Regions from separate parts of the Dickeya parazeae Ech586 genome, predicted to be linked through region 3. Evidence: riboswitches for the same ligand, from Rfam matches in the RefSeq annotation. Region 3 holds a riboswitch; each other region holds the start of a gene.

Region 1 (7,615 bases), 1.0 Mb from region 3:
CGGTATTAACCAGTACCGCATCGGCACCGAGTTCGATGGCTTCTGCCGCATGGCTGGGCGCGCCAATGCCAGCATCCACAACCACCGGTACCCGCGCCTGTTCGATGATAATGCGCAGAAAGTCGCGTGTTTGCAGCCCTTGATTGGAGCCGATGGGGGCGCCGAGCGGCATCACCGCGGCACAACCAATGTCTTCCAGACGCTTGCACAGTACCGGGTCGGCACCGCAGTAGGGCAGTACCACAAAGCCGTCTTTCACCAGTTGTTCCGCGGCCTTCAGCGTTTCCACCGGGTCCGGCAGCAGGTATTTCATGTCCGGGTGGATTTCCAGCTTCACCCAGTGCGTTCCCAGCGCTTCACGCGCCAGTCGGGCGGCGAATACCGCTTCTTCAGCGGTTTTGGCTCCTGAGGTATTGGGCAGCAGGTGCACGCCCAGTTCACGTAGCGGGGCCAGAATGGCATCGCTGCCGCCTCTTAAATCCACCCGTTTCATTGCCAGAGTAACCAGCTGTGAGCCGCTGGCGCGCAGCGCATCCTGCATCAGTTGTGCACCGGCAAACTTTCCGGTGCCGGTTAATAACCGGGAAGTAAACGTTGTATCTGCAATCTTCAGCATCTCAACCTCCTGCGATTGCCTGAAACAATAAAATGTCATCACCATCCCGTACGGCAGAATGTGCCCAGGCATCACGCGGGATGATGGTGTGATTGATGGCCAGCGCCGTACCGGGTTGTAGCCGGTTCAACTGCTCAAGCAGTTGCGCGACGGTCAACTCGCTGTGCAGTTCGATAACCTCATCGTTGAGCCGGATCTTCATGCCCGCTCTCCACATACCCGACAGGTCGCTGATCGCGCCAGTTGCAGCGTGGTCCATTGCTGCTGGCGCGCATCGAACAGCCGTAACTTGCCGTCCAGTGGTGAGGGTAATCCGCATAGCAGTTTGAGCGCTTCCAGTGCCTGCAAGGTGCCCATTACGCCGACCACCGGGCCAAGGACACCGGCGGTGCGGCAGTTGCGTTGGGGTTCCGTCGCATCCGGGTAGAGACAGGCGTAGCAGCCGTGTGGGTAAGGGGGTGTCAGTACCAGCAACTGGCCGCTGAACCCTACCGCACTGGCGCTAATCAGCGGTTTTTGCGCCGCGACGCAGGCCGCGTTGACCGCGTGACGGGTGGTCATGTTGTCGCAGCAGTCGAGTACCAGATCGGCTTGCGCCACTGCGGTTGCCAGCGACTCTCCTTCAAGCCGGGTGGTCAGCGCGACGGTTTTCACCAGTGGATTAATCGCTTCCAGCGCGTGGCGGGCCAGCACGGCTTTGGGATGTGACAGGTCTGCATGGCGGTAAAGAATCTGCCGTTGCAGATTAGAGATGTGCAGGGTGTCGTGGTCTGCCAGCAGCAGAGTGCCAACCCCCGCTGCTGCCAGATAGAGTGCTGCCGGTGAGCCCAGCCCACCCAGCCCGACCAGCAACACGCGGGAGGCCGCCAGTTTCTGTTGCCCTTCCTGGCCGATATCCTCCAGCAACAGCTGGCGGCTGTAGCGCATAAATGCCTGATCATCGAGCATGTTATGCCTCCCGTCTTTCTATCAGTCGCAGCAACGTCGCGGTCGCGGCGCGCCAGTCAGCGGCCTGAGTGATGGCGCTGACCACGGCGATGCTGCCGACCCCGGTTTCCAGCACGGCGGGTACCCGGTCAATGCTGATACCGCCGATAGCCACGGTGGGAAAGCGCCCGTTCAACGCGCGAATATGACGGGCCAACTCCACCAGACCTTGCGGTGCGGATGGCATGGCTTTGGTCTGGGTCGGGAAAATATGGCCCAGCGCGATGTAAGACGGCGACAGGGCGATGGCGCGTGCCAGCTCAGCATCGTCATGGGTAGAGACACCCAAACGTAACCCGGCGGCGTGGATTGCCGCCAGATCGGCCGTATCAAGATCCTCCTGACCCAGGTGTACGCCGTATGCCTGATGCCTGACGGCCAGTTGCCAGTAGTCGTTGATAAACAGCCGGGCCTGATATTGACGGCCAAGGGCAATCGCCCGGATGATATCCGGCTCGGCCTGCTCCGCTGGCTGGTCTTTGATGCGTAGCTGGAGAGTGCGAACCCCCGCATCCAGCAGGCGCTCAATCCACGCTACGCTATCGACCACCGGGTAAAGCCCCAGCCGGGCGTCGGTGGCGGGAAACGCGCGGGTCATCAGCGTTCCTCCTGTGGCAGGCTGGTGGCGGTGTGGTACAGCTCGCTACCACGGGCGCGGAATTCGGCGGACATGTTTGCCATGCCGACGTCGATCGGTTGCGCTTCCTGACGGGCGGCGTAATCGCGTACTTCTTGTGTGATCTTCATCGAACAGAATTTCGGCCCGCACATCGAGCAGAAATGCGCGACTTTGCCAGATTCCTGCGGCAGGGTTTCATCGTGGTAGGCGCGAGCGGTTTCCGGGTCCAGCGCCAGATTGAACTGGTCTTCCCAGCGGAATTCAAAGCGAGCCTTGGACATGGCGTTATCGCGGATCTGCGCGCCGGGGTGCCCCTTCGCCAGATCGGCGGCGTGAGCGGCGATCTTGTAGGCGATCAGCCCTTGTTTGACGTCGTTTTTGTTCGGTAGGCCTAAATGCTCTTTCGGGGTGACGTAGCACAGCATAGCGCAGCCGAACCAGCCGATCATCGCCGCACCGATACCCGACGTGAAATGGTCATAGCCCGGCGCGATATCCGTGGTGAGCGGGCCCAGCGTGTAGAACGGCGCTTCATGGCAGTGTTCCAGCTCTTCGGTCATGTTACGGCGGATCATCTGCATCGGGACATGACCGGGGCCTTCGATCATTACCTGCACGTCGTATTCCCAGGCGATTTTAGTCAGCTCGCCCAGCGTGTGCAGTTCGGCGAACTGCGCTTCGTCATTGGCGTCCTGAATCGAGCCAGGGCGCAGTCCATCACCCAGTGACAGGGCGACGTCATAGGCACTACAGATTTCGCAAATTTCGCGGAAATGCTGGTAGAGGAAATTTTCCTGATGGTGCGACAGGCACCATTTCGCCATGATGGAGCCGCCGCGCGACACAATGCCCGTCAGGCGTTTGGCGGTCATCGGTACATAGCGCAACAACACTCCGGCATGAATGGTGAAATAATCTACCCCTTGTTCGGCCTGTTCCAGCAAGGTGTCGCGGAACAGTTCCCAGGTGAGGTTTTCCGCAATACCGTTGACCTTTTCCAGCGCCTGATAGATAGGCACTGTGCCGATCGGCACCGGGCTGTTGCGCAGGATCCACTCGCGGGTTTCATGAATATAGCGCCCGGTGGATAAGTCCATCACGGTGTCCGCACCCCAGCGGGTGGCCCACACCAGTTTCTCGACTTCTTCCTCAATCGAAGAGGTCACCGCAGAGTTGCCGATATTGGCGTTCACCTTCACCAGAAAATTACGGCCGATGATCATCGGCTCCGATTCCGGGTGATTAATGTTGGCGGGGATAATCGCGCGCCCGGCCGCGACTTCCTGACGCACGAATTCCGGTGTGATGTCGTCCGGCAGCAACGCACCGAAACTGTGTCCCGGATGCTGCTGGCGCAGCACTTCGCCGCGAATACGCTCACGTCCCATATTTTCGCGGATGGCGATGAATTCCATCTCCGGCGTGATGACTCCCTGACGGGCGTAATGCAACTGGGTGACACGGCGTCCCGCTTTGGCGCGTCTGGGGTGTGGCAGGTGTTCAAAACGCAGATGGTCGAGACCACTATCTGCCAGCCGTTGTTGGGTAAAACCGGAACTGACGTGCGATAAGGTTTCCGTGTCGTCGCGTTCGGCAATCCAGTCGGCCCGCAGTCTGCCAAGCCCACGGTGTACATCTGGCGTGACGGCCGGGTCGCCGTAGGGACCGGCGGTATCATAAACCGGCACCGCTTCGTTAGGTTCATAGCGCGGGTTGTCGCGGCTACCGCCCAGCAGTGTCGGGCTTAGCTGAATTTCCCGCATGGGTACGCGAATATCTGGGCGTGAACCGGTCAAATAAATCCGCTGTGAGTTTGGGAAGGTTGAGCCGCGCAGCGTATCGATAAACTGTTGAGCGGCAGCACGTTGTTCACGACGACTGGACGGTGTTTTTTCTTCGGAAGCCATCAGCTCCGTGGGAAGTTTGGATTCGGTAGACATAGCAAGTTCCTGTTCATTAATGGGAAAATTGCTTGTCTGGAGTTCGGAGGGAGTAATCGCCGGATGCTGGCTGGCAACGGCAGAAGGCATGTTGCCCTGACTGTTGCGCCACTCCCCTGAATGGATGTTGGGGGGCGATATCATTACTCTTGTTCCCTTCGCAGGTATTAGCCTGATCAGGTTCCGCGGATCCCGAATTAACGGTCTCAGCCCACGCGCCATCAGGCGTGTTGGGCACTCCGACAAGATAGGGCCCCTTGCGGGGCATAAAACTCGTGGTCAATTAAAACGATTAGCCACGACAATACTACAGCCACTTTATGCGCTGTGGTGCGGCGGCGTCAATGATCGAATATCAGCCAAGTCTGGTGATCCGCTGGGGGGATGTGCATTGCCAAGGCTTCACCCGCGCCGGATAATGCCTGACGGAATGTCGTCATGTTGACAAGGTCGATGAAAACACCAATGGGCTGCCTGACAGACCAGCCTGATAATAAGCGGGGCGATAAAAAAGATGGAAGTGACGCTGAAAGGTGAAGAAAGCGGGTGGTGGGTGGTATATCACCGCCACCAGATCTGGCTGCCTCAGGGTGAGTTACCGAAAGGAACAGCAGCGCAGTGGCAATTGCAACAGCGTTCTGCCCGTCAGGTGGGCGAATGGCTGGGGGAGCCGGTATGGCTGGTGCTACAGGAGAAGGCGAGCGACATGGGGTCGGTACGCGAACTGCTGAGTCAGGATGCCGGGTTGTTCCAGTTGGCGGGCCGTGCGGTGCAACTGGCGGAATTCTACCGTTCGCACCGATTTTGCGGTTACTGCGGCCATGAAATGTCAGCCAGTACCACTGAGCTGGCCTGCCTGTGTCACCATTGTAAAGAGCGTTACTATCCGCAAATCGCCCCTTGTGTGATTGTGGCTATCCGCCATCACGACAACATTCTGCTGGCGCAGCATTTACGCCACAAAGGCAATATGTACACCACACTGGCCGGTTTCGTTGAAGTGGGGGAAACGCTGGAACAGGCGGTGGCGCGGGAAGTGATGGAAGAGAGCAATGTCCGCGTCAAAAACCTGCGTTATGTCAGTTCACAACCGTGGCCGTTCCCGCATTCGTTGATGATGGCGTTCATGGCCGATTATGACGGGGGAGAACTGAAGCATGACCCGTCTGAACTGCGGGATGCTAACTGGTTTCGTTATGACCGCTTGCCGGAATTGCCGCCACCGGGTACGGTAGCCCGGCGTTTGATTGAAGACACGGTCGTACTGTGCCGCGAAGCTGATCAGTGATCGGCCATCGCCAGCGACAATCATGCCTGCACGCAGGCGTTACAAGGAAAAGACCATGACTGATCTGAAAAATGATCGCTATTTGCGTGCGCTGTTGCGCCAGCCTGTGGATGTGACTCCGGTATGGATGATGCGTCAGGCAGGGCGTTACCTGCCTGAGTACCGTGCGACTCGCTCGCAAGCCGGTGATTTTATGTCGCTGTGCAAAAATGCCGAACTGGCCTGTGAAGTGACGTTACAGCCGCTGCGACGTTACAACCTTGATGCCGCTATCCTGTTTTCCGATATTCTCACCGTGCCGGATGCGATGGGATTGGGGCTCTATTTTGAAGCAGGGGAAGGGCCGCGCTTTACCTCACCGGTGACCTGCCATGCCGATGTGGAAAAATTGCCGATACCGGACCCGGAACTTGAACTGGGTTACGTGATGAACGCGGTACGGACTATTCGCCGCAATCTGGCTGGCGCGGTACCGCTAATCGGTTTTTCCGGCAGCCCATGGACGCTGGCGACGTATATGGTTGAAGGCGGTAGCAGCAAAGCCTTTACCGTCATCAAAAAAATGATGTTTGCCGAGCCGCATACGCTGCATTTGCTGCTGGATAAGCTGGCGGATAGCGTCACGCTTTACCTGAATGCCCAGATTCGAGCCGGGGCGCAGGCGGTGATGATTTTTGATACCTGGGGTGGCGCACTCAGTGGCCCGGCTTACCGTGAATTTTCGCTACACTACATGCATAAAATTGTCGATGGCTTGCAGCGTGAACATGATGGTCGTCGTGTACCGGTGACGTTGTTTACCAAAGGTGGCGGTCAGTGGCTGGAAGCGATGGCGGATACCGGTTGTGACGCGCTGGGGCTCGACTGGACGACGGATATTGCCGACGCGCGGCGTCGCGTGGGAGACCGGGTTGCGCTACAGGGCAACATGGACCCGTCGATGCTGTATGCACCGCCAGCCCGTATTGAGCAGGAAGTCGCCGCTATTCTGGCTGGGTTTGGCACGGGTAATGGCCATGTGTTTAACCTGGGGCACGGTATCCATCAGGATGTGCCGCCGGAGCACGCTGGTGTTTTCGTTGAAGCGGTACACCGTTTATCCGCACCGTATCATCAGGACATCGCCTGATGGATATACCAGCATTGCGCGCCGAGCAATGTGACAAAGCGGCGTTGGTCGTTCGTCACGATGATGTCCCTTTTGAACAACCGACGCTGATTGCCGGTGCGGATGTCGGTTTTGAGCAGGAAGGCGCGGTAACCCGTGCGGCGGTGGCGGTGCTGGCTTATCCATCGCTACAACTGGTTGAATACCAGATTGCGCGCATTCCGACGGTGATGCCTTACATCCCCGGTTTTTTGTCGTTTCGTGAGTATCCGGCGCTGATGGCGGCATGGGAACAATTACAACACCGGCCGGATTTGCTGTTTGTCGATGGACATGGCGTGTCTCATCCTCGCCGTCTGGGGGTTGCCAGCCATTTTGGTTTGCTGGTTAACGTGCCGACGATCGGTGTTGCCAAGCGCCGATTGTGCGGGCAGTTTTCGCCACTGGCAGACGCAGCGGGCAGTCGTCAGCCGTTGCTGGATAAAAATGAGCAGATCGGCTGGGTATGGCGTAGCAAAGTGCGTTGCAACCCGTTGTTCGTCTCCACTGGTCATCGTGTCGGTATGGACAGCGCGTTGCAGTGGGTCATGCGCTGCATGAACGGGTATCGTCTGCCGGAACCGACCCGTTGGGCGGACGCGGTGGCATCAAACCGTCCGGCGTTTCAACGCTGGCAACGTGAGGCCGGGCTGTAGGATAATGCCGGGCAGTAAACTTTAGGAATTCAGGTATATGGCAGTGTGGTAATTTTCGTTACACTGCCGCCCATTATTATTGAGATAAACAATGTTACGTAACCCGATCCATTTGCGTCTGGAAAAACTGGCAAGCTGGCAGCATGTCACCTTTATGGCTTGCCTTTGTGAACGTATGTACCCCAACTACCATGAGTTCTGCCAGCAGACCGGGTTTGGGGATGCACAACTCTACCGGCGCATACTGGATTTGGTATGGGAAACGCAGGTCGTTAAAGACGCCAAAGTCAATTTCGACAGCCAGTTAGAAAAACTGGAAGACGCCATCCCCGCGCCGGATGATTACGATATTTATGGTGTTT
Region 2 (7,615 bases), 660 kb from region 3:
GACGCGTCTTTTCACGCGAACAGTTGCTCGATCATCTGTACGACGATTACCGGGTGGTGACTGACCGTACCATCGACAGTCACATCAAGAATCTGCGCCGTAAGCTGGAAGTGTTTGACCGGGAAACGTCGTTCATCCGCACGGTTTATGGCATTGGTTACCGGTGGGAAGCCGCCGCCAGTCAGGAAATATAGACGACCGCGTTCACCGACGGACACGCGGTCAAAGAAACTGTTCGACTCGGTTAAAAATTTGCAATTTTCTATTGGCTCGCGGCTGCTAGCATAATCACATACCAAAATGATGATGAGGGTAAACATGTCGGGATTAGTTAATGGCAAATGGGTCGATGGCGATGTAGCGGCCGAAGAAATCAAAGGCGGGGCTTTCCATCGCCAGGAAACCCGATTCCGAGCCACCGAACTGGTGCCGGAGGCGGGACGATATCAGCTATTTGTCTCGTATCTTTGCCCGTGGGCCTCCCGCACAACGATTTACCGTAACCTGAAAGGTCTCGGCAATGTGATTGCCTTGTCGGTTGCAAATCCCTGTATCGGCGAACAGGGTTGGGAATTCAGTACTCCGCAGGATGCTGGCGAACATGTCGCGCCGGTGCGCTATCTGCACCAGCTCTACACCGCCAGTGACGCGCATTACACCGGGAAAGTCTCGGTTCCGGTACTGTGGGACCGCAAAGAAGGTCGTATCGTCAATAACGAGTCGTCGGAAATCATCCGTCTGCTTAACCATGACTTTAACGATTTGACCGGTAACCGGCTGGATTTCTACCCACTGGATCTGCGAGTGGAAATCGACCGCTGGAACAGCCTGATTTACGACAACATCAATAACGGCGTGTATAAGACTGGCTTTGCCAAAACACAAGCGCACTACGATCAGGCGGTAACGAGCTTATTTGCAGCACTGGATACGGTGGAAGCGCACCTGGCACACCATCGCTATCTGGCGGGCGATACCCTGACCGAAGCGGACTGGCGACTGTTCGTGACGCTGGTGCGTTTTGATGCGGCTTACCACGGTGCCTTCAAATGCAACATCCGTCGACTGGAAGATTATCCGCACCTTTCCGGCTATCTGCGTGAGCTGTATCAATGGCCGGGGGTCAAAGACACCGTCAGGTTGGACGACATCAAAGCCGGTTACTACAGCATCCGCTGGCTCAACCCGACCGGTATTATTGCAAAAGGGCCGCTCGTGGACTTCGAACGCCCGCACCAGCGTGAATTGATTGGCCCCTCAGCCGGTATCCGCACAATCTAATCCTCGCTCACGGTCAGAGAAACGCTGGCCGTGAAGCATCATGCCCATCAATAGACGCACTTTCTATAAGCCGACTACTGATTTTTCCCGCCGTTGGCGTTAGAATCTGCCGCCTTTACTGTTCCCGCCCGGGAACAGCCTGACCTGTGATCAGACTTGAGAAAACACCATGTTTAAACCGGAATTACTCTCTCCGGCCGGTACGCTGAAAAATATGCGTTACGCCTTTGCTTATGGCGCTGATGCAATTTATGCCGGCCAGCCTCGCTACAGCCTGCGTGTGCGCAATAACGAATTCAACCACCAGACGCTGGCACAAGCCATCAATGAAGCCCATGCGCTGGGTAAAAAGTTTTATGTGGTGGTTAACATCGCGCCCCATAACGCCAAACTGAAAACCTTCCTGCGTGACCTGCAGCCGGTGGTCGACATGAACCCGGATGCGTTGATCATGTCTGATCCGGGGTTGATCATGCTGGTACGGGAAAACTTCCCCCAGATGCCTATCCACCTGTCGGTACAGGCCAACGCGGTCAACTGGGCGACGGTGAAGTTCTGGCAGCAAATGGGGCTCAGCCGGGTGATTTTGTCACGCGAACTGTCGCTGGAAGAGATTGAGGAAATCCGCCACCAGGTGCCGGAAATGGAGCTGGAAGTGTTCGTTCACGGCGCACTGTGTATGGCTTATTCCGGCCGCTGCCTGCTGTCTGGTTACATCAATAAGCGCGACCCGAATCAGGGCACCTGCACCAATGCCTGCCGCTGGGAATACAACGTGCAGGAAGGTAAAGAAGACGCGGTGGGCAACATCGTACATATTCACGAGCCGATTGCGGTTACCCAGATAGACAGCGCTCAGCCGCAACCCACGCTAGGCATTGGCGCACCGACCGATAAAGTCTTCATGCTGGAAGAAAAACAGCGCCCGGGCGAATACATGAGCGCGTTTGAAGACGAGCACGGCACCTACATCATGAACTCACGCGACCTGCGCGCCATTCAGCACGTAGAACGCCTGACCAACATGCAAGTCGCCTCGCTGAAAATCGAAGGCCGCACCAAGTCGTTCTATTACTGTGCCCGTACCGCACAGGTGTACCGCCGCGCTATCGACGATGCTGTCGCCGGTAAGCCGTTTGACCCAACGTTGCTGCAAACGCTGGAAGGCCTCGCGCACCGTGGTTACACCGAAGGCTTCCTGCGCCGCCACGTTCATGAGGATTACCAGAATTACGACTACGGTTACTCGGTGTCTGACCAGCAGCAGTTTGTCGGGGAGTTCACCGGCGAGCGGCGAGACGGTCTGGCGGAAGTGGCGGTCAAGAACAAATTCTCTCGCGGCGATAGCGTGGAAATGATGACGCCGGGCGGCAATGTCCAGTTCACTATCGATACCCTGCTCAATAAAAAAGGCCAGACGATCGAGGTGGCACCGGGTGACGGCCACACCGTGTATCTGCCCGTGCCGGACGATATCGACCTGGAATACGCGTTACTGCTACGCAACCTGTCGGGGACAACCACCCGTAACCCGCATGCAAAATAGCAAAAAAGTGACACTATCGTGCCAATTGTGACATTTTTTAGAATCAGATCACATCAATGGCCCAGGTGACTGGTTATTATTGCAGCGCTGAGAAAATACAAAACGAAAAATAAGCGTAGTAATGCTACTAGGAACCACCTCCTTGGCCAGCTCAATCTCCCTTGAGCTGGCTTTTTCTTTGCGCGCTATTCACGCTTGAGACGTGGGCTGTTCACCAGATAGAGCGTGATCACCAAAATCAGGATCGCCCCGGCATAGGTGAAGGTATCCGCCGGATTTTTATGGTCGACGATAATCAGCCGTACAATCGCGGTGATACCGATGTAGATGAAATAGCGCAGCGGGAAGTGATAGCCGGAGAGAAAATACTTCACGATCAGCGCCAAAAACTCAAAATAGAGGAAATAAATCACCAAGCTTTCGATCAGCATATACGACGACTCTTTTTCATTGCTGACCAGCAGTACCGTCGCCAAATGCCAGGTTTCCTTCGCCAGAAAAACCACCAGAATCACCGCCAGCACCAGCAGGCCGAAATTGAGTATCGTCTGTAATCCTCTGGCGATCATGATCGCACGCGCAGACCCCGCCATAAGCCTCTCCTCAACGCTAGATTCAGAGAAAATACGCCCCAAAAAAACAGCCCCTGAAGACCTGGGGGACGTCAGTGTCGCCATCTGGCAATAACCTGACGGAGATCACAAAACTACCGGGTCATCAGCGAGCTGTCTATGCAATATTTTTTACTACTTATCTGATTTTCTTATCGCTTTGATCAGACTGCCATCATTACCACCAGCGGTGAAAATGATGCACCGGACCGATGCCGTGACCGACCTCCAGCGAATCAGCCTGTTCCAGCGCGCCTTGCAGATAGGCCCGTGCGGCAGAGAGGGTATCGAGCCAGTTATCATAACGCGGTCGCAACGCCGCCAGCGCCGCCGACAGCGTGCAACCGGTGCCGTGTGTATGTCGGGTGTTCACACGCGGCGTGCTTGACCGAACGGGCTCAGCATGCGGCATGAACAACCAGTCAGGACTTTCCCGGTCGCTCAGGTGCCCGCCTTTCATCAGCACCGCCTGACACCCCATCGCCAATAGCGCTTCGCCTTGCTGACGCATCCCGTATTCATCGTCGGCAGGCGCGCACTGTAACAGCGCCGCCGCTTCAGGCAGGTTAGGCGTGATCAACGATACCCGCGGCAACAGCAACTGACGCACCGCCTCCACTGCCTCCGCCGCCAGTAGCGGATCACCGCTTTTGGCCAGCATCACCGTATCCAGCACCACATAGGGCACCGGGTAACGCAACAGCCGGTCTGCCACCGTTTCCACAATATCCGTCTGTGCCAGCATGCCGATTTTCGCGCTGTCAATGCGAACGTCGCTCAGTACCGAATCCAGTTGGGCACCGACAAACGTCGGTTCAATGCGGTAAACCGACTGCACGCCGCGGGTATTTTGTGCCACCAGCGCGGTAATCACACTGGTGCCGTATGCTCCCAGTGCCGAGAAGGTTTTCAGGTCAGCCTGAATACCGGCACCACCGCTCGGGTCAGTACCGGCGATCGTCAGCGCGTTGATACGTTTCATACCAGCGCCTCCCGCGTCAGGGTATAGAGCGCATCCAGAAACGCAGGAATAAAACTCCCTGGCCCCCGTGCCTGCGCCGCCGCCCGTTGCCCGCAATGAGACATCACCGCACAGGCGGCGGCCACATGACCGAGGCGGTCACCTTCCAGCGCACAGAAGCCTGCGACCACTGCCGACAGCGCGCACCCGGTGCCAACCACCCGGGTCATCAGCGGATCGCCGCCGGGTATCGCCAGCACCCGATCGCCGTCGGTCACATAATCCACCTCGCCGGTGACCACCACACAGGTAGCCCAGCGTTGTGCCAGTGCTATGGCGCAAGGCAAGGCAGCCAGCACATCGTTGCCGCTGTCCACGCCACGTCCGGCAGACTGCTCGCCTGCCAGCGCCATCACTTCGGAGGCGTTACCACGGATAGCCGTTGGCTTCATCGCCAGTAATTCAACGGCAAATTCAGTGCGAAAACGCAGGCCACCGACCGCGACCGGGTCCAGCACCCACGGTGTACCGGCGTTGACGGCGCTGGTTACCGCGGCGCGCATCGCCTGCGCGCGGTCAGCCTCAAGCGTCCCCAGATTAATCAGTACCCCATCGGCCAACGCACTAAACTGTGCCGCTTCACCGGCATCGACCACCATCGCGGGCGAAGCCCCTAACGCCAGCAACACATTGGCGGTAAACCCTTGCACCACCTCATTGGTGAGGCAATGCACCAACGGTGCGCGCAAACGGAAAGCATCGAGAGAGTCCGCGACAGACGCGGCAGGGAAAAGTACAGGTCGAGCGTTCATAAACCTCCCAACCGGCGTGGAAGAAGGCGGTACCGGTGGGATACCGTGACTTCCCTACGCTGGCATTATCCAGTTCAGGTAATACGGGTATTTCTCAGCCCCGCTTTTCATAAAGGGGCACCCCGAGTCAACGAACGCTATTATTGGGAGTATTGAGTAAAAAGGTCAATGGCAGGATGCCTGCCGTCATGGATAATCCGTATTCCCTCGATGACCGATGTGGCCCCCTTCGCACCAGCCCCACCTGGACTCACCGTAGCGCGATACGCCCCAAAAAAAGCGCCGAGGTGTTATTTAAGGAATTAATAATCTATTCTGTTTCCGTCGGCAAAGAGATACCTAACATTTTTCTGGCTAACACATTCCAGGCTAAAACATTTCGGCTCTTGTAGCCTTTGAAATTCACGAGAGCTAATTCATAAGATAATATGGGATTAGACACGGGAAGCGTCACTACCCCATCAATTTTCCTTGCACGGCACATACTTTCAGGCAATAACGTTATTCCGACCCCGGCAACAACCATAGCAATGATTAAATCAAGATGGTTACTACTACCAGCCACCTCTGGCTTTTTATTATAAACACCAAAAGCGCTATGAATAAGCTCATTAACCCTAAGATTTTCTGAGAAAAAAACGAACTTATGTTCAATCAGCTCAATAAAATCAACCTCTTCTTTATCTACAAGGGGATGATTTTCATTAACGAGTAACACCAACCGATCTGAGCCAAACTTTTGCAGTTCAAAGTTATTATCATCAAAAGGTAGCAGAACAGCAGCCGTCTCAATTTTACCAGACTGCATTGCATCGTAAATATTCGTTGTGCTTAATTCGAATATCTTAAGCTCGACCAGAGGATGGCATGAGCTGAATTCTTTAATGATGGCTGAAAAAAATGTTGAAGCGATGACTGGCGGCAATCCAATATTCAAATTCCCCGATAAGGGACCAGATTTCTCACGTAGAGCGTTATGCATAGATTCAAACTGAGACAAAATTATTTTTGCGTGATCAAAAATAATCATACCGTCATCAGTCAGTGTTAACCCACTTTGCTCACGTTTTATTAAGGTACAACCGAGTTCATCTTCCAGCCTGAGGATGCTGCGACTAATGGCGGATTGTGTAACAAACAATGACTTTGATGCTCTGTTAAAGCCATTACTTTGTACCACTTTTACAAAATAGCGTAAGGCACGTATATCCACGAAGACGCCCCTATTACATTATTGAATACCCCCTATGATAATAAACCATTTTCCACGCAAGGTAATCAAGCGTATTAGTAAAAAGGCTTAATGCTGAATTTAAAAACTTGATTAAGAGCAAAAGTGGAGATGAATATCATGAAAGAACAACTAACCGTAGTGGAATATGTGATTGAACGTCTGGCCGCGCTTGGGATAGAACACATCTTTGGGGTAGCCGGTGACTACGCATTCCCCATCGAAGACGCCGCTTGTAAAAGTGACAACCTGCAGTGGATTGGGAACTGTAATGAATTAAACGCTTCGTATGCTGCTGACGGCTATGCTCGCATAAAAGGAATGGCAGCCCTATCCACCACATTCGGTGTTGGGGAGCTGAGTGCTATCAATGGCGTCGCAGGTGCTTATGCTGAAAACTTAACGGTGTTCCATTTAGTGGGAATGCCTGCCAGTCATGTTCAACAATCATCCAGGCTGGTACACCATACTTTAGGTGATGGAAATTTCCTGCTTTTTTATGAGCTGGGCCAGCGTCTGGCATGCGCGCATGCCATTTTGACGCCTGAGAATTGTGTAGACGAAATGGAGCGGTTAATTCATGTTGCAATGAAAGAACATCGCCCGGTATACATCGGTTTGCCTTCTGATTATGCTGAGTCAGCCCTTATTTTTCCTGATGAAGAGAGAGTCATCACGCCTGATATCAGTGACCCGGCTTCACATGATGAAGCCATAGCAGCAATTGTTGGAAAATTAACTGAAAGTAAATCGGTCTGTGTATTACCGGGGATTATAACGTCAAGATTAGGGTTAACCCGTGATGTCAAAACGTTAATCAGCACCACAGGTTTTCCATTCGCCACCATGTTTATGGACAAGTCAGTAATTGAAGAGTCAGATCCACATTATATCGGTATGTATAATGGCAATCTCATGAACACAGACGTGAAGCAGTTTGTCGAAAACTGTGACTGCGTATTAATGATCGGCGCGACCCTAACAGATTTTAATACCGGATGTTTTACCTCCGCCCTCGAAAGAAAAAAAATTATCTCTATCGACTCTCATCAGGTAACAGTAGACGATAAAACATTTCACAACATCGCTATGAAAGATGTACTACAGGCCCTGATATCAATACTCCCTCATGCTGAAATTGCCACTCCAAAACCAGGCAGCCTTGGCAAGCCG
Region 3 (7,615 bases):
TGCAGGCTGGCGCAATACGTCCGGCAGCGAGCGATTTAGCCCATCAGCGAAGACGGCCAGTAGCGGTGGCAACAACAATAACAGCGCCGCTGTAATCAGTAGTGTATCGGTGACCCGGCTAAACAGGCTGTCCTGTGGGTCTCGCCAGCGCTGGCGGTTGCTGACGCCTACTGCCAATAACCGGCTTAGCCGTTGGCTGAGTAACACCAGCCCCAGACAACAGACCATCTGCAACAGCGCCAGCAGCGCGGCTCTGGCAGGGTCATAGTCAAAGTTTAACGCCTGATAAATAGCCAGTTCGATAGTCGTCGCCTGCGGACCACCGCCCAGCGCCAGCACGGTAGCAAAGCTGGCAAAGCACAGCATGAAAATCAGTGCCCCGGCGGGTAAGAGCTGGCGGCGTAGCCACGGCCACTCCACCAATCGGAAGAAGTACCAGCCGCGCAGGCCCAGTTGGGCTGCCAACTGGCGTTGTTCGGTCGCAATGCCTTCCAGCGCCTGCAAGAACAGCCGGGTTGCCAGCGGCAGATTAAAAAAGACATGAGCCAGCAGGATGCCCTGCAAGCCGTAAGGCGAAAACCGGTACTCGATGCCCACCTGCATCAGCAAACGTGCCAGCCAGCCTTCCCGGCCATAGACGCTGAGTATACCGAATACCGCCACCAGCACCGGCAGTACTAGCGTCATCGCGCACAACCGCAGCAGCAAACGGCGACCGGGAAAACGGCGGCGATACAACGCCCGCGCCAGAAATAGCGCGGGCAAGGTGGAAAGCAGTGCGGACAATGACGCTTGCCAAAAGCTGAAGCGAATGACATGCCACAGGTAGCTGTCATTCCACAGCGACAGCCAGGGGGCCGGGGGGGCGTCCAGCCACAGTGCGCCGAACGCCAGTGCCGCGGTAGCGATCAACAGAACCGTGGCCAGCAGCCCTGGCCACAGCCAGTCTGCGATCAGCGGCTGACGGCGCGCTGCCATGCCTGAACCCAATTCGCGCGCTGTTCCACGACCTGCTGCGGGGTAAACTCCAGCGCACTGGCTGGCAGCGTCAGGGTGTTGTAGCCCTCAGGCAGCTCGGTTTTGATCACCGGGTACATCCAGTTGGTGGTCGGAATGAGCTGTTGCACGGTGGGGCTTATCATAAATTGCAGGAAGCGTGCCGCCAGTTGCGGGTTTTTACTGCCAGCCAGTGAGGCGGCGACTTCGACCTGCATATAGTGGCCTTCGCTGAAATTGGCGGCGGCATAGCTGTCTTTTTTCTCAGCGATGAGATGGTAGGCCGGTGAGGTGGTGTAGCTCAGTACCAAATCGGCTTCACCTTTCAGGAACAGGCCGTAGGCTTCACTCCAGCCTTTGGTCACGGTAACGGTTTTCGCCGCCAGTTTCTGCCAGGCTTGTGGTGCTTTGTCGCCATACACTTTTTGCATCCACAACAGTAATCCCAGCCCCGGAGTGCTGGTCCGCGGATCTTCGTAGATCACTTTCCACGGCTGGTCGCTTTCCACCAGTTCATGCAGGCTTTTGGGCGGGTTTTTCAGTTTGTCTTTGTTATAGACGAAGGCGAAATAACCGTAGTCGAACGGCAGGAAGGTCGCGTTGTGCCAGCCACCGGGCACTGTCAGCGTGCTGGTGTTCACGCCATGCGGGGCGAACAGGCCGGTCTGTGCTGCGGCTTGTACCAGATTGTTATCCAACCCCAGTACCACATCCGCCGATGTATTGTTACCTTCCATTCGCAGGCGGTTGAGCAGGGCGACGCCATCTTCCAGCGCCACGAATTTCAGCTCACAGTCGCACTCTTTTTCAAACGCGGTTTTGACCGCCGGGCCGGGGCCCCACTCCGAGGCGAACGAGTCGTAGGTGTAGACCGTCAGGATGGGTTTGGCAAACACAGGGGCGGACAGCAATAACAGGCAGGACAATAATTTCTTTAACACTTTGCGCTCCAAATTGTTGAAGGCGGCAAAGGTCTTTGAGCAAGCAGAATGCAGTCTCAAATCCCTTCGCCGGTATTAACCGGATCAGGTTCGACGGGTATTTTCTCAGCGGCGCAAACGTACATGGTTGTTCGTGCATGACCCTTCGTACATGACGACTGGTACATGAATGTTGGGGCCGCACCCCGTTGAGAACGACACCATTGTAAAGTGTTTGTCACATCAGGAAAAGCGCCATGACGGGGAGCGGAGGGTCAGGTGGTGGGGGCGGGCGGTGCGAACCAGGCCGACTTGAAATCGAACCAACCCAGTGTGTTCATGTGCAGCCCTCGCATGTTGGCCTGCCCCTGCAACCGCAACCAGTGATGGAATAGTGGGTGAAGTTGCTGGTTACTGACCAGCGACTGGCTCCACTCTGCCAGCGACAGGGAACCCTGACGCCACTGGCGCGCGGTGCTATCCAACTCGTCTTCCCCCAAACAGTGTCGTAGCAACGGCAGTTCATACAGCATCGCGAACAGCGAAAACTCTAGCGGCAGATAGACGTTGGCGCTACCGAGCCAGATATCGCCGACATCGGTGCCCTGGCACCAGGCGTCGAATTCCAGGCTGCGTAGCGTCAGTGTGACGCCGTGTGATGCCAGCAGGCGGCTCATGATGTCGCTTATCACCGCGTACTCAGGGTGGTCACGGTAGTAAGTGAGCGTGAGGTGGGTCAGACCGGCCGGTTTTTCCCGGACCGCACGCGGCGGGCTGTGATGCCAGCGCGGTAGCAAGCCATAGGCAGGGGACCAGTCACTCTGGTATGGGCTGTCGGCCAGGGCAAGCATCGCTACCGGGCTTAATACCTGACACAGCCAGTGGCGGACCTCCGGGTCTGTCATTGGCGCAGAACGGCGGTCAAACAGCAGGAAATAACAGCCTTCTTCGAGCCGATTCTCCAGTTCATTGTCGGTGGTGTCATCACCTTGCAGCGTGACGGTACAGGCGGGGATAGTCGGGGCGTCAGGCAGCACCCAGATACTGACCTCATCAATCAGCGCCCGGTAGCCGAAGTAATCGTCAAACGCGGCGATTTTTAGCTGATTGGGGGAATTGCGCACCACCTTATAGGGCCCGGTGCCCACCGGTTGACGCATAAAATCCGGCAGCGTTGGCCATTCTTGCGGCAGGATCATCGCCGGTACGCTGCCGAGCAACCACGGTAGCCAGTCGTCCGGCATGCTGAGCCGGATATCCAGCACGAACGGCGTCGGTGACGAGATGTCGGCTAAATGGGAAAACAGCGGCAGCGACGTTAACCGGGATAACGAGGCGATCACGTCTTCCATCGTCAGTTCCCGACCGTGGTGGAAACGAATAGCCGGGCGCAAGTAGAAACGCCAGTGCAAGGGTGACAACGCCTGCCAGTGGTGCGCGATATCCGGTAACAGTTCCCCATTTTCCTCATTTAGGCTGGTCAGCCCGTTGAAAATCTGGCGGGCGATATGGGTTTCCGAGCGCCGTAACGCACTGCCGGGCAACAGGTTATGCATTGGGCGGTAATAGAGGATGCGCAGCAGGTGGCGCCCTTGTCGTACGCTGCGACCAAGGTGTGACATCAGCATCTGGCGTACGGTTTCCTTGTCACCCACCAGTTGTACCAACTGGTCGATGCGGTCCTGCTCCAGCAAGTCTTCGGCCCGCTGCTGTTGCAGGGTTAACCCGGTGTAGAGAAAACTGAGACGCGAGCGTTTACCACGCCCGGCTTCTGCCTGCCAGGTGAGCCAGCCTTGCTGTTGCATGGCGTTGAGTAGCGAGCGGACATGGCGACGGGAACAACTGAGCAACACGGCCAGTTCCTGCAGCGTAGTGTCAGTATCCTGACCTTGCAGGCATTGCCATAACCGAATGAACTGTTGTTGCAGGCGTGGGGAGGACATAAAAGGGGAACTCCACGACTCAAGGTCATCAATATATTTTTCCCTATATTACGCGGATACTGAGTATCAGTGAATGGTTCTGTACGCGAACCGTCGTGAAGGGGAGGCTATATGTACCGGTTATTCCGCTTTTATCGTCGCTGGCTTTGCCGAGGCTGTCGGCGGGGATGGGGTGTACTCACCGCTCCACAGCGAATGGCATTGCTGTTACAGGTTACGCAGTGGCAGATCCAGGATATGGACGAGGAAGAGTATCGCCGCTGGCTGTAATGCCGGTGGCTATCGAATGAGAGTGAGAACGGTGGCGGGAAACTGCCACAGTGTTCTGAGTAATGGTGCTGTTCACCAGCCAGCGGAGTGCTCCGCTGGCTTTTTTTATGGCAGGTTTTATGGTGGCGCGTTATTCCACCGGTTTCAGCCGGGCGACAAAGTGGCGCAATACCGGCGGCTCATAGGTGAATGTCAGACCTTTGATGCTGCTGGCCCTTTCTTTCAGTGCAATCAGCGAGTCGGCGATATAGTCCATGTGATCGTTGGTATACACCCGGCGCGGAATGGTCAGACGCAGCAGTTCCAGCGGCGATGGTTTCTGTTCGCCGGTGTCCGGGTCACGCCCCAGCAGCAATGAACCGATTTCCACACTGCGGATGCCCGCTTCCAGATACAGCTCGTTATTCAGCGCCTGTGCCGGGAACTGTTCCGCCGGGATATGCGGCAGCAGTTTTTTCGCATCGACAAATACCGCATGTCCGCCCACCGGGTATTGAATCGGAATCCCACCGGCACGCAGGCGCTCGCCGAGATAGGTCACCTGGCCGATACGATAGGTCAGGTAGTCTTCGTTCATACCTTCTTCCAGACCGATAGCCAACGCTTCCATGTCGCGCCCGGCCAGCCCGCCGTAGGTCACGAAGCCTTCCATCGGTACACAGCGGATGCGTACCTCGTTGAACAGATCTTCGTCGCTGCGAAAACAGCACAGTCCGCCGATGTTCACCATCGGATCCTTCTTCGCCGACATGGTGAGCATATCGCCGTACTGGTACATCTCATGGACGATCGCTTTGATCGAGCGGTTCTCATAACCGGCTTCACGTTGCTTGATAAACCAGGCGTTTTCGCAAAACCGGGCGGAGTCGATCACGACCGGGATCCCGTGTTGCTGCGCGATGCGATACACCTCGCGCATATTGCCCATTGAAATCGGCTGGCCGCCGGAGCTGTTGCAGGTGACGGTGGTGATGATGGCCACCACGTTATCCGCACCGTGTTGCTCGATGGTGGTCTGTAACAGGTCAAGGTCGAAGTCGCCTTTCCAGTCGTAATAGGTGGTGGTGTCGAAGGCTTTGGGAGTCACCACATTGATGGCGCGTGCACCGTTTAGCTCTACATGGGCCGCGGTGGTGTCAAAATGGAAGTTGGAAATGAACACCGGCTTTTTGCCGCCGCCAGCGCGTTGCTTTTTGGCAATCAGACACGGGAACAGAATCTGTTCCGCGCCACGGCCCTGATGGGTCGGAATCGTGAACGGATAACCCAGTAGCGCTTTCACCTGATCGCACAGATGGTAGTAGTTGCGCGACCCGGCATAGGCTTCGTCGCCCATCATCAGCCCGGCCCACTGGCGGTCGCTCATGGCGCCGGTACCGGAGTCGGTCAGCAGGTCGATGTAGACATCCTCACTGCGTAACAAAAACGGGTTGTAGCCTGCTTCCTGCAAGGCGCGTTCCCGTTCGTCGCGGGTGGTCATACGGATGTTTTCTACCATTTTGATACGAAAAGGCTCAGGGATGCGTTTCATGCACTTTCTCCATAACGCCGTCAGCAGGCCGATTTGCCGCTGTATGACGTCAAAAAACAATAAATTGAAATAACAGGAAAAAATCAGAGCAAAGCTGAATCAGGCATGAAGCGAGCGTGGGAAATCGTCGGTGAGGCGGTGGTCGATGTTGAACCAGGGGCGACAGTCGCCGGAGAGGCTCAGGCGATAACACCGGATGATGCGTGTCATGAGGTCTCCTTATCTCGTGAATAACGAACGATCAGAATAGGGCAAAAGTACCGGATAAAACCGTGATCACGCGGGCAATCCCGCACTGACAGTACTGGTCTTATGTGAGAATTAAAATTGATTCAATAATGGTTCTCATTAGCATTTTTTAATGTTAAAACAGTCGACGTTTGGCATCGGAACCGGTTATTGGGGCGTGTTGCCGTGGAGTCACTAACAAAGAGGTAAAGGCAGGTTATGGCTGGGGTAAAGGAATATAAAGTGTTTGATGTGACGTTGGCCCATAAGACATTGCTTACCCCCTCGCTAATGCGCTGTGTCTTTCGTGGCGAGGCGGTGAAAAAGATGAAAATCTGCGCGCCGGATCAACGCATTAAAGTGCTGTTGCCTGCTGAAGACGGTACACCGCCACGCCTGCCGGATGTGGGCGAGTGGTATCAGATGGTGCAGGCCATGCCGAAGCCACAGCGTCCCATCCCGCGTACTTATACGTTGCGCAGTCTGGATACTGAAACCGGCGAAATGGTGGTGGAATTCGTGGTGCATGGCACGGAAGGCCCCGCTTCTGCTTGGGTGTTGAGTGCACAGCCGGGCGCGACATTGCAGGTGGTGGCACCGCGTGGTGATTTTGCCGGTGATAACGGCGGTTATGAGTGGGTGTTGTCAGTCAACACCCGTCAGGTGTTGTTGATGGGCGATGAAACCGCGTTGCCAGCCATCAAAGGCATTCTGGAACAGTTGGCGCAGCAGGATAACCCACCGCAGGTGCAGGCATTTATCGAAGTACCGTTACAGGCGGATTGCACTGACGATTATCGCCAGTTACCGTTCGCCGAGGTAGTCTGGTTGCCGCGTGAAGGCACGGGCGCGACCTATGGTGAGCGCTTGCTGGAGGCGGCGCGCCATTGGTCATGCCCGACAGCGCAGGTAGTAGCGGCACAGCCAGTGATGGTGGCGGATATCGCTGAAGGTGAGAAGGTCTGGGAACCGGCCAGTGCGCAACAAGGTCAGTTTTTCGGGTGGGTGGCCACTGAATCCTCAGCGGTGAAAGCGTTGCGTCGGTATCTGCTGGCAGAAAAAGGCCTGGCGCAAGAATCTATCACCTTTATGGCCTACTGGAGCCGCGGTCCTCGTTCTCATTGAGGTTGTTGACAAACAACCGTGTTGTTTTGTTGCTGACGAGTCTATGCAAGATCGGTGAGAGGTTTCGTGCGTTATAACGTCGATTCTCGCTTTGCAGCACCATCGCACGCACGACAAGGAGAGGCTCAGACGCCGCCTCTCCTTGACTACTGGCTGTGTGGCTAAACTGTGCCGCTAACGCGGTCCCTTCTGTGTTCGCCTTCGCTGTTCGGGCCGCCCGTGACGCGTTCCAGACGCGGCACGGGCTTTCGCGGCATCCATGCCGCTCACCCGGCGAAGTCGCCCACCTCAGCACAGTTTTTGACGCCGGAAAACCCTTCATCTGCACTTAAGTGGTTTAAAAGCCTACAAGGCAAAACTAGCGCAGAAACGCCGGTTGTTGCTGCTCGTAACTGGCGATGGATGCGTCGTGCTGCAGCGTCAGGCCGATGCTGTCCAGACCGTTTATCATGCAGTGACGGCGGAAGTTGTCTATTTCAAACGAGTAGGTCTTCTCGCCCGCTTTAACCTGCTGTGCTTCCAGATCCACGGTGAAGGTAATGCCTTCATGGCTGGCTACCAGTTTGAACAGGTCGTCGATATCGGCATCGCTCAATTTAACC

Evidence for each region. Region 3 has a riboswitch for thiamine pyrophosphate ahead of thiB (thiamine ABC transporter substrate binding subunit). Riboswitches for the same ligand answer to the same signal wherever they lie in the genome.
Region 1: it holds a riboswitch for thiamine pyrophosphate, as region 3 does, so the genes downstream of both, thiC (phosphomethylpyrimidine synthase ThiC) here and thiB (thiamine ABC transporter substrate binding subunit) in region 3, are expected to answer to the same signal.
Region 2: it holds a riboswitch for thiamine pyrophosphate, as region 3 does, so the genes downstream of both, thiM (hydroxyethylthiazole kinase) here and thiB (thiamine ABC transporter substrate binding subunit) in region 3, are expected to answer to the same signal.

What each region holds. Positions count from the first base shown of each region.
Region 1 covers NC_013592.1:263,803-271,417, forward strand. The annotation lists gene thiG (thiazole synthase) at 1-616, opposite strand, end outside; gene thiS (sulfur carrier protein ThiS) at 618-818, opposite strand; gene DD586_RS01180 (HesA/MoeB/ThiF family protein) at 815-1,564, opposite strand; gene thiE (thiamine phosphate synthase) at 1,566-2,201, opposite strand; gene thiC (phosphomethylpyrimidine synthase ThiC) at 2,201-4,162, opposite strand; TPP riboswitch at 4,299-4,414, opposite strand; gene nudC (NAD(+) diphosphatase) at 4,677-5,450, shown strand; gene hemE (uroporphyrinogen decarboxylase) at 5,506-6,579, shown strand; gene nfi (deoxyribonuclease V) at 6,579-7,253, shown strand; gene DD586_RS01210 (YjaG family protein) at 7,345-7,615, shown strand, end outside.
Region 2 covers NC_013592.1:3,395,854-3,403,468, forward strand. The annotation lists gene baeR (envelope stress response regulator BaeR) at 1-194, shown strand, start outside; gene DD586_RS14865 (glutathione S-transferase family protein) at 319-1,281, shown strand; gene trhP (prephenate-dependent tRNA uridine(34) hydroxylase TrhP) at 1,451-2,827, shown strand; gene psiE (phosphate-starvation-inducible protein PsiE) at 3,013-3,420, opposite strand; gene thiD (bifunctional hydroxymethylpyrimidine kinase/phosphomethylpyrimidine kinase) at 3,617-4,420, opposite strand; gene thiM (hydroxyethylthiazole kinase) at 4,417-5,211, opposite strand; TPP riboswitch at 5,246-5,346, opposite strand; gene DD586_RS14890 (LysR family transcriptional regulator) at 5,522-6,424, opposite strand; gene DD586_RS14895 (alpha-keto acid decarboxylase family protein) at 6,563-7,615, shown strand, end outside.
Region 3 covers NC_013592.1:4,058,131-4,065,745, reverse strand. The annotation lists gene thiP (thiamine/thiamine pyrophosphate ABC transporter permease ThiP) at 1-978, opposite strand, end outside; gene thiB (thiamine ABC transporter substrate binding subunit) at 954-1,937, opposite strand; TPP riboswitch at 1,981-2,135, opposite strand; gene sgrR (HTH-type transcriptional regulator SgrR) at 2,192-3,859, opposite strand; gene sgrT (glucose uptake inhibitor SgrT) at 3,971-4,129, shown strand; gene tnaA (tryptophanase) at 4,260-5,660, opposite strand; gene tnaC (tryptophanase leader peptide) at 5,760-5,870, opposite strand; gene DD586_RS17645 (siderophore-interacting protein) at 6,108-7,013, shown strand; gene leuD (3-isopropylmalate dehydratase small subunit) at 7,372-7,615, opposite strand, start outside.